DNA from 3 places in the Actinoplanes sp. NPDC048967 genome. Region 2 is predicted to be linked to each of the others. Evidence: predicted binding sites of a transcription regulator. Region 2 holds the regulator's gene; each other region holds the start of a gene.
The links. The regulator HrcA, encoded in region 2, represses chaperone genes, less so after heat shock. The targets are predictions, from matches to a motif close to GGTTNGCACNCTCNNNNNGAGNGTGCNAACC.
Positions count from the first base shown of each region.

Region 1: groES (co-chaperone GroES) is a predicted target of HrcA. The motif match lies at 1,894-1,924, and genes of this name have one in related genera.
Region 3: groL (chaperonin GroEL) is a predicted target of HrcA. The motif match lies at 1,501-1,531, and genes of this name have one in related genera.

Region 1 is NZ_JBEZFL010000013.1:212,348-215,618, reverse strand. It holds gene AB0C12_RS40250 (substrate-binding domain-containing protein) at 1-23, opposite strand, end outside; gene ybaK (Cys-tRNA(Pro) deacylase) at 161-643, opposite strand; gene AB0C12_RS40240 (class I SAM-dependent methyltransferase) at 655-1,821, opposite strand; gene groES (co-chaperone GroES) at 2,053-2,367, shown strand; gene groL (chaperonin GroEL) at 2,442-3,271, shown strand, end outside.
Region 2 is NZ_JBEZFL010000003.1:1,011,878-1,015,148, reverse strand. It holds gene hemW (radical SAM family heme chaperone HemW) at 1-585, shown strand, start outside; gene AB0C12_RS17320 (DUF4870 domain-containing protein) at 626-1,369, opposite strand; gene hrcA (heat-inducible transcriptional repressor HrcA) at 1,549-2,571, shown strand; gene dnaJ (molecular chaperone DnaJ) at 2,615-3,271, shown strand, end outside.
Region 3 is NZ_JBEZFL010000002.1:554,711-557,981, reverse strand. It holds gene AB0C12_RS09360 (GNAT family N-acetyltransferase) at 1-430, shown strand, start outside; gene AB0C12_RS09355 (hypothetical protein) at 369-860, opposite strand; gene AB0C12_RS09350 (GNAT family N-acetyltransferase) at 860-1,378, opposite strand; gene groL (chaperonin GroEL) at 1,720-3,271, shown strand, end outside.

The sequences.
Region 1 (3,271 bases), on a different contig from region 2:
AGGGCGAACATTCCCTTACGCATTCCTCGAGTCCCTTCGGATCAATCCGGGTCGTGCTTCGGATTCCTGATGGTGACGCTAGGTCACTTGTAGGGTCCGATTTGCCGGATCTCAGGAGAAAGGTCCCTGACGAGTCGTAACGGTGTCGTAACGGGAGGCGCTAGGTCCGGATCTGCGCGGTGGTGGCGGCGGTGAGCCTGATCAGGTCGGCCGGCGCCAGAGACACCTGCAGGCCGCGGCGCCCGGCGGAGACGTACATCAGCTCCAGCCCGAGCGCCGAGTCGTCGATCACCGTGGCCAGGCGTTTGCGCTGGCCCAGCGGGCTGATACCGCCGCGGACATAGCCGCTGCTGCGCTCGGCGGCCGCCCGGTCGGCCAGGACGGCCCGCTTGCCGCCGGCCGCGGCGGCCAGCGCCTTGAGATCAAGATCGCCGGTCACGGGTACGACGGCCACGGTCAGCGTGCCGTCGACCTCGGCGATCAAAGTCTTGAAGAGCACGGCCGGATCGACACCGAGGGCCGCGGCGACCAGGGCGCCGTAGTGAGGGGCGTCCGGCGAGACGTCGTACGGGTGCAGCTCGTGCGCCACCTTCTGCGCGGTGAGCAGCACGGTGGCCGGGGTCCCGGCAGCCTTCTTCGCCACGATCAAGCAGGCTAGCGGCAGAGCAGCGCGGTCGGCGCCCCCGCCACCCGGGTCAGCACCAGCGACGCCCCCGCACTGCCGCTGAGCCGCAGATCCTTGCGCAACTGCTCCGGCTCCAGCGCCGAACCGCGCTTGCGGATCTCCAGCCGGCCGATGCCCCGGTCGCGCAGCAGGGTCCGCAGCCGCTTCAGCGAGAACGGCAGCACGTCGGTGATCTCCAGCCGCCGGCCGAACACCGTGTCGGCGGGCGCGTCGGTGTACACGTACGCGATCTCCGGGTCGGCGATCCGGCCCCCGAGCGCCGCGGCGAACTCGGCGACCAGGTGCGAACGGACCACGGCCGGGTCCGGGTCGTACAGGAAGGCGCCGACCGGCCCGACCGGCGCGGCCTCGACGCCCGAGCCGGTCAGCTCGGCTCCGCCGGGCAACAGCACCGCCCGCCGGGCGCACTCCGCGAGGGGCCCGCACCAGAAAGCGGCCTCCACCAGGTCGCCGTCGACGCTCACCCACTCGCCCTCGGCGCCAGCCGGCAGCAACGCGTGGTCGATGCCCGGCGCCAGCTTCAGGACCGTACGCGGCACCCGTTCCGGCAGCGTGGCGATGAAGTCCCAAGACGGTGACCAGGACCGCGGGTCCATCACCCGGCCGCGACCGGCCCGGCGCCGCGCCGGATCGGCGAAGACCGCGTCGAACTGCTCCACCGGCACGGTCGTCGCGTCCGCGCACTCCACGGTGACCAGGTCGGCGAGCCCGGCGGACTCGGCGTTGGCGGCGGCCAGGGCGGCGGTGAGCGGATCCGCGTCGACCGCGTGCACCCGGATGCCCCGGCGGGCCGCGGCCAGCGCGTCCGACCCCAGGCCGCACCCCAGATCGGCCAGGCTGCGCACCCCGGCCGCCGCGAGCCGGGCGGCCCGCCGGTCGGCGACCACCGCCCGGGTCGCCTGCTCCAGCCCCGGGCGGGTGAAAAGCATCGTGGCGGCGGCCGCCCCGAACTTCGCCCAGCCGCGCCGGCGCAGGTCGGTCTGGGTGAGGGCGGCGGAGGCCAGCGCGGGGGAGACCCCGCGGGCGCGCAGGGCGGTGGCCGCGGCCAGCGGCTCGCCGCCGGCGACGTCGGCGGCGGCCGCCAGAGCGGCAGACCCTTCGGCGGTACGCAGGGCAGCGAGCAGTTCGAGGTCCACGGCGAGTCATTCTGCTAGGAGGTGACGTGCTGGCACTCTGGTTGACGGAGTGCTAGTTCCGGCATAATCTCCGATTAGCACTCTCAACCTGAGGGTGCCAGCGCGCGCCCCATCCGGGATGCGCGCCTGCACCAGGCGGACCGGCACCCGCGACGACGGCCCCGCCCGGTGGCATGAGGCATCAGCCCGGCCTGTCCACTGGCCGGCGACAACACCTGTACCCAGGAGGGTATGCCCGTGACTACCGCGACAAAGGTTGCGATCAAGCCGCTCGAGGACCGCATCGTGGTCCAGGCGAACGAGGCCGAGACCACGACGGCGTCGGGCATCGTGATCCCCGACACCGCCAAGGAGAAGCCGCAGGAGGGCACCGTCCTCGCCGTCGGCCCCGGCCGGATCGACGACAAGGGCAACCGCGTTCCGATCGACGTGCAGGTCGGCGACACCGTTCTGTACTCGAAGTACGGCGGCACCGAGGTCAAGTACGCCGGCGAGGAGTACCTGGTGCTCTCCGCCCGCGACGTCCTCGCGGTCATCGAGAAGTAAGACCTAACCGACAGTGCTGACCGCCCTGGCCCGGCTCTCCGGTCCAGGGCGCCGGTGCGTTGAAGGGACCATAAATGGCGAAGATCCTCAGTTTCTCTGACGACGCCCGGCACCTGCTGGAGCACGGCGTCAACACGCTCGCCGACACGGTCAAGGTCACCCTCGGGCCGCGCGGCCGCAACGTCGTCCTCGACAAGAAGTTCGGCGCTCCCACGATCACCAACGACGGTGTCACCATCGCCAAGGAGATCGAGCTCAGCGACCCGTACGAGAACCTCGGCGCGCAGCTGGTCAAGGAGGTGGCGACCAAGACCAACGACGTCGCCGGCGACGGGACCACCACCGCCACCGTGCTCGCCCAGGCGCTGGTCAAGGAAGGCCTGCGCAACGTGACCGCGGGCGCCAACCCGATCGCGCTCAAGCGCGGCATGGACCTGGCCGCCGAGGCCGTCTCCAAGGCCCTGCTGGAGAAGGCGGTCGAGGTCGGCGACCACAAGGCGATCGCCAACGTCGCCACCATCTCGGCCCAGGACGCCACCATCGGCGAGCTCATCGCCGAGGCGATGGACCGGGTCGGCCGCGACGGTGTCATCACCGTCGAGGAGGGCTCCGCGCTGAGCACCGAGCTCGACGTCACCGAGGGTCTGCAGTTCGACAAGGGCTTCATCTCCCCGAACTTCGTGACCGACGCCGAGTCGCAGGAGGCCGTCCTCGAGGACGCGTACCTGCTCATCACCACCCAGAAGATCTCCAGCGTCGAGGAGATGCTGCCGCTGCTGGAGAAGGTCCTGCAGGGCGGCAAGCCGCTGCTCATCGTGGCCGAGGACGTCGACGGCCAGGCGCTGAGCACCCTCGTGGTGAACGCCCTGCGCAAGACCTTCAAGGTCGCCGCCGTGAAGGCCCC
Region 2 (3,271 bases):
GACGCGGGGGTGGACCATGTCAGCGCGTACTCGCTGATCGTGGAGGACGGGACGCGGATGGCGGCCCGGATGCGCCGGGGCGAGCTGCCGTACCCGGAGGACGACGTGGCCGCGGACCGCTACCTGGCCGCCGAGGCGGCGCTGGGCGGGGCGGGTTTCTCCTGGTACGAAGTGTCGAACTGGGCGACGACACCGGACGCCCGCTGCCGGCACAACCTCTTGTACTGGACCGGCGGGGACTGGTGGGGGCTCGGGCCGGGCGCGCACAGCCACGTCGGCGGGGTGCGCTGGTGGAACGTCAAGCACCCGGCCGCGTACGCGAAGCGGGTGGAGGCCGGCCTGTCGCCCGGGCAGGGCCGGGAGATCCTGACCGATGCCGACCGGCACGTCGAGGATGTGATGTTGCGCGTACGGCTGCGCGACGGCCTGCCGCTGACCGCGCTGGACGCGGCCGGGCTGGCCGGTGCGGCCGGGGCCCTGGCCGACGGCCTGCTGGACCCGGCGGCGTACGAGGCCGGCCGGGTGGTCCTGACCCTGCGCGGCCGGCTGCTGGCCGACGCCGTGATCCGCGACCTGCTGCCGTGACGCCGATGGCGCCGGGCCGGGGCCCGGCGCCATCGAAGCGCTACTTGATGAGCGAGACCGTCATCGGGTAGTTGTACGGCTCGTTGTTGTTCGCCTTCACGCCGGCGACGATGCCGAAGATCGTGGCGATCGCCCAGGCCGCGATACCGACGAAGAAGCCGATCACGATGCAGGTCAGCACCCAGCCGACGATGGCGATGATCGACCAGAGGATCTGGAAGTTCAGCGCCTTGACCGCCTCGGCCCGCACGACCGGGGACTGGTTGCCCTTGGCCAGCAGCGCCACCAGCGGGGCGATCCAGCCGGAGCAGCCGCCACCGAGGAACGCGCCGGCCGCGCCCCCGAAGTGGGCGACCAGGATCCAGGTCTTGTCGTCGTTGCCCGGCGCGTAGCCACCCGGCGGGTAACCACCGGGCTGCTGGCCGTAGGCGCCGGGCGGGCCGTAGCCACCGGCACCCGAGCCGGGCGGCGGGCCGTAGCCACCCGCGCCGGAGCTGGGCGGCGGGCCGTAGCCACCGGCACCGGAGCTGGGCGGCGGGCCGTAACCGCCGGCGCCGGAGCTGGGCGGCGGGCCGTAACCGCCGGCACCCGAGGTGGGCGGCGGGGTGCCGTAGGTCGGCGGCTGCTGCGGCGGGGTGCCGTAGCTCGGCGGCTGCGGGGAGCCGTACGCCGGGGGCGGCGGCGGGGCCGATCCGGGAGTCGGATCGTTACCCGGATATGGGTTGAGCGGCGCGGTGGGATCCGAGGGATTGCCCTCACCGGGCGGACGCGGCGGTTCAGTCATGCGCACACGGTAGGACCGCACGTCGAACGTGGCGAGAGCAACACCCGGGTGACGTCGGAGAATAGACAGTCGGCTAAGTGGCTCAGGCCCTGACGGCTGATCATCGCGCGGCGGGCGCGGGCGACGTAGACTGGCACTCGACTTCGCGGAGTGCCAGCTGAGAGGTGGAGGGGTGCGACATGAGTCTCGACGACCGCAAACTCGAAGTACTCCGCGCCATCGTCGAGGACTACGTCGCCACCCAGGAACCGGTGGGCAGCAAAGCCCTGGTCGAGCGGCATCAGCTGGGCGTCTCACCGGCCACGGTCCGCAACGACATGGCCGTGCTGGAGGAGGAGGGCTACATCCGGCAGCCGCACACCAGTGCCGGCCGGGTGCCCACCGACGCCGGTTACCGCCTCTTCGTCGACCGGCTCTCCCGGGTCAAGGCGCTGAGCCCGGCCGAGCGCCGGGCCATCGAGCGCTTCCTGGTCGGCGCGGTCGACCTCGACGACGTGGTGCACCGCACAGTGCGCCTGCTGGCGCAGCTCACCCGCCAGGTCGCCGTCGTGCAGTATCCCAGCCTGGCCCGTTCCGCGGTGCGTCATCTGGAGCTGGTGCCGATCTCCACCACCCGGATCATGCTGGTGATGATCGCCGACACCGGCCGGGTCGAGCAGCGCCTGGTGGAACTGCCCGGGCCGACGCCCGGCGACGACGTGCTCGACATGCGCCGGGTGATCAACGCCAAGCTCACCGGGCAGAAGCTGGCCGACACCCCGCCGCTGGTGCAGACGCTGGTCGACGAGTGCGCCCCGGAGAAGCGCACCACGATGGCCTGCGTCGCCTCGGTGCTGCTGGAGACACTGGTGGAGCGCAGTGAGGAACGCCTCGCTCTGGCGGGCACGGCCAACCTCACCCGCGGCGGCGTGCTGGACTTCCAGGGCTCGCTGCGGCCGGTCCTGGAGGCGCTGGAGGAGGAGGTCATCCTGCTCAAGCTCATCGGTGAGGTGGAACCGAGCACCACCCGGGTCCGCATCGGCGACGAGAACGAGATCGACAACCTGCGGGCGGCCTCGGTGGTCAGCACGGGTTACGGACCCGGCGCGACGATCGTTGGTGGGCTCGGCGTGCTGGGGCCGACCCGGATGGATTACCCCGGCACCATCGCCACGGTACGAGCCGTGGCACGCTACGTTGGCGATTTGCTGGCACAAAACTGACGGAACCGCTCAGCGCTGGGCAGACATGAGGACTCGAACCCCTGTGGCCAAGGACTATTACGGAATTCTCGGGATCAGCCGGGAAGCCACCGACGACGAGATCAAGCGCGCTTACCGCAAGCTGGCCCGTCAATACCACCCGGACGTCAATCCCGACCCCGAGGCGCACGAGAAGTTCAAGGACATCAACGCGGCGTACGAGGTGCTCTCGGACGACCAGAAGCGGCAGATCGTCGACCTCGGCGGTGACCCGCTGGCCCCGGGCGGCGGCGGCGCGGGCGGACCGGGTGGCCCCGGCGGGGCAGGCCCGTTCGTCGGTTTCCAGGACATCATGGATGCCTTCTTCGGCACGGCCGCCGGCGGTGGCTCCCGAGGACCTCGGCCACGCACCCGGCCCGGCGCCGACGCGATCCTGCGCCTGGAGCTCGACCTGGTCGAGACCGCCTTCGGTGTCGAGGCGCCGATCACGGTCGACACCGCGGTCCTGTGCACCCAGTGCTCCGGCGCGGGCACCGCACCCGGCACCCACCTGGCCACCTGTGAGACCTGTGGTGGCCGCGGTGAGGTCCAGTCGGTGCAGCGCACGTTCCTGGGCCAGGTCGTCTCGTCCCGCCCGTGCCAGGTCTGCCAGGGCCACGGCACGGTCATCCCGCAGCCCTGCCCGACCTGCGCCGGCGACGGCCGGATCCGCACCCGCCGC
Region 3 (3,271 bases), on a different contig from region 2:
CGGCTACCTGGACAGCCGGCTCAACGAGGACGCGCCCACCGGCGAACTGGCCGTGGAGTCCGAGAAAGTGGACGCTGCCCGGGTCCGTGCGGCCGAGGAGACGCTGCGCAGCCGGAGGCGTACGACGTTCCACACCGGCGCCGTGCACGAGCAGAGCGGACGCCTCGTCGCCTGGACGATGATCGCGAGCGAGAACGACACCGGCTGGCACGCCTGGCAGAACATCACCATCGTCGACCCGGACCACCGCGGGCACGGCCTCGGGCTGGCGATCAAGAACCACAACCTGCGGTACGCGCGTACGGCGCGCCCCGGCCTGCGGGCGATCGACACCTCCAACGCCGAGGAGAACGAGCACATGCTCCGGATCAATGAGGCGATGGGCTTCCGGCCGGTGGATCGCTGGACCCAGTGGCAGCTGACCGTCTGAACCGGCGCAGCCCCGGCCGCAGCGGGGCCACCCGGTAACCGCCGTGCTCCAGGCCCGCGTGCCGCTCGAAGGCGTTACGCGTGCCGTAGGTGCCGGTCATCGTCCACGAGTAGCCGCAGGACAGCCAGTACGCCGGCCAGAACAGCGGGCCCAGCACCGCGTACTGCCCGGCATGCCGGCTCTCGTGGGCCAGCAGCGCGGCGCGGCTCTCGTCCAGCAGCCACTCGGCCGTCCGCCGGGTGATGATCACCGAGCCGATGGTGAAGCAGGTCGCCGGGGGTGCTTTGCGGCGGTAGCCCTCCGCGATCAGGATGCCGCCGGGACCGCGGCGCACCTTGGTGCCGGTCAGTGCGGCGATGCCCAGGCCTACCAGTGTGGTGCCGTTCAGGGCGGTCAGCACCGTACGGGCCAGCGGCCACCCGGCGCCCATCAGGCCCGCCGGCGCATCTGCAGCTCCAGCAGACCGGGGACGACCGGGTGCGGCACCCGTACGCCGGTGTCCTCGAAGCCCAGCCGCTCGTACGCCCGGACCGCCCGGTCGTTGCCGACCACGACCTCGAGCATCAGCTCACCGCGGCCCATCGCCACCGACCACTCGGCCACCGCCTCGACCAGCTCCCGCAACACGCCCCGGCCGCGCTGGGCCGGTGTGATGTAGACCGCGAAGACGACCGTCGCGCGCGGGTCCTCCGGCAGCACCGTGCCGCCCGCGTGACCGATCAGCCGGCCCCCGGGATCGGCCACGAACTGGGCCAGCTGGCCGCCGGTCGACGCCTGGGCGATCCGGCGCCGGTAGTCGGCGTGCGGCCGGGCCGCGGCCTGGGCCAGGGTCTCCAGGAAGGCGAGCGGGCTGTCGGCCAGCATCTCCAGCCGCAGCGCGCGCATCCGGCCGGCGTCCGCGGGAGTGACCCGGTGCACGGTCATGGTGGGCGCGACAGTGCTGGTCATGCTGCTCTGCCTACCTCGTCGCCCAGGTGGGGGCAAGTCGGACGCCGATAAACGACCGCCGCGGGCACCCGTGCGGGCGGTCCGTTCTGCTTGCACTCGCCCCAGCAGAGTGCTAAACAAGTGATTGGCACTCGCGCCATGTGAGTGCCAGCAGGTCGGGACGGTGGGGTCACGGCTGCGGCACCGCCATCGGTGCCGGGGCACGGGACCGGTCGTCGCGGGCTATCCGGCTCGGCCTGAGGACGTCACATCGCCAGGTGGTGACGTCCGCATGGTTCTCAACGTGCGGAAAGCGGGCCGGACCGGCCCGGCGCCGCGAATGTCCAGGAGGACAAAGCCGTATGGCCAAGATCATCGCATTTGACGAGGAAGCTCGTCGCGGCCTCGAGAGTGGTATGAACCAGCTCGCCGACGCCGTCAAGGTGACGCTCGGCCCCAAGGGCCGCAACGTCGTGCTCGAGAAGAAGTGGGGCGCTCCCACCATCACCAACGATGGTGTGTCGATCGCCAAGGAGATCGAGCTCGAGGGCACCTTCGAGAAGATCGGCGCCGAGCTGGTCAAGGAGGTCGCCAAGAAGACCGACGACGTGGCCGGCGACGGCACGACGACGGCGACCGTCCTGGCCCAGGCCCTGGTTCGCGAGGGCCTGCGCAACGTCGCGGCCGGCGCCAACCCGATGGCCCTCAAGCGGGGCATCGAGGCGGCCGTCTCCGCCGTCTCCGACGAGCTGAGCAAGCTCGCCAAGGACGTGGAGACCAAGGAGCAGATCGCCTCCACCGCCTCCATCTCCGCCGGTGACTCCACGGTCGGCGAGATCATCGCCGAGGCCATGGACAAGGTCGGCAAGGAAGGCGTCATCACCGTCGAGGAGAGCAACACCTTCGGGCTCGAGCTGGAGCTCACCGAGGGCATGCGCTTCGACAAGGGCTACATCTCGGCGTACTTCATGACCGACGCCGAGCGGATGGAGGCCGTCTTCGACGACCCGTACATCCTCATCGCGAACAGCAAGATCTCCGCGGTCAAGGACCTGCTCCCCGTTCTCGAGAAGGTCATGCAGGGCGGCAAGCCGCTCATCATCATCGCCGAGGACGTCGAGGGCGAGGCCCTGGCCACCCTGGTCGTCAACAAGGTCCGTGGCACCTTCAAGTCCGTCGCCGTCAAGGCTCCGGGCTTCGGTGACCGCCGCAAGGCCATGCTGGACGACATCGCCATCCTCACCGGTGGCACGGTCATCAGCGAAGAGGTCGGCCTCAAGCTCGACGCCGCCGACCTGAGCCTGCTGGGCCAGGCCCGCAAGGTGGTCATCACCAAGGACGAGACGACCATCGTCGACGGTGCCGGCAACGCCGAGCAGATCCAGGGCCGGGTCAACCAGATCCGCGCCGAGATCGAGAAGTCGGACTCCGACTACGACCGCGAGAAGCTGCAGGAGCGCCTGGCCAAGCTGGCCGGCGGCGTTGCGGTCATCAAGGTCGGCGCGGCCACCGAGGTCGAGCTCAAGGAGCGCAAGCACCGCATCGAGGACGCCGTCCGCAACGCGAAGGCGGCCGTCGAAGAGGGCATCGTCCCCGGCGGTGGCGTGGCGCTCGTGCAGGCCGGCAAGACCGCGTTCGACAAGCTCGACCTGGTCGGCGACGAGGCCACCGGCGCGAACATCGTCAAGGTCGCGCTCGACGCCCCGCTGCGCCAGATCGCCGTCAACGCCGGCCTCGAGGGCGGCGTCGTGGTGGAGAAGGTCCGTAACCTCGAAGCGGGTCACGGCCTGAACGCCGCCAACGGCGAGTACGTCGACCTCCTGGCCGCGGGCATCATCGACCCGGCCAAGGTCACCCGCTCGGCGCTGCAGAACGCCGCGTCGATCGCTGCGCTGTTCCTCACGACCGAGGCTG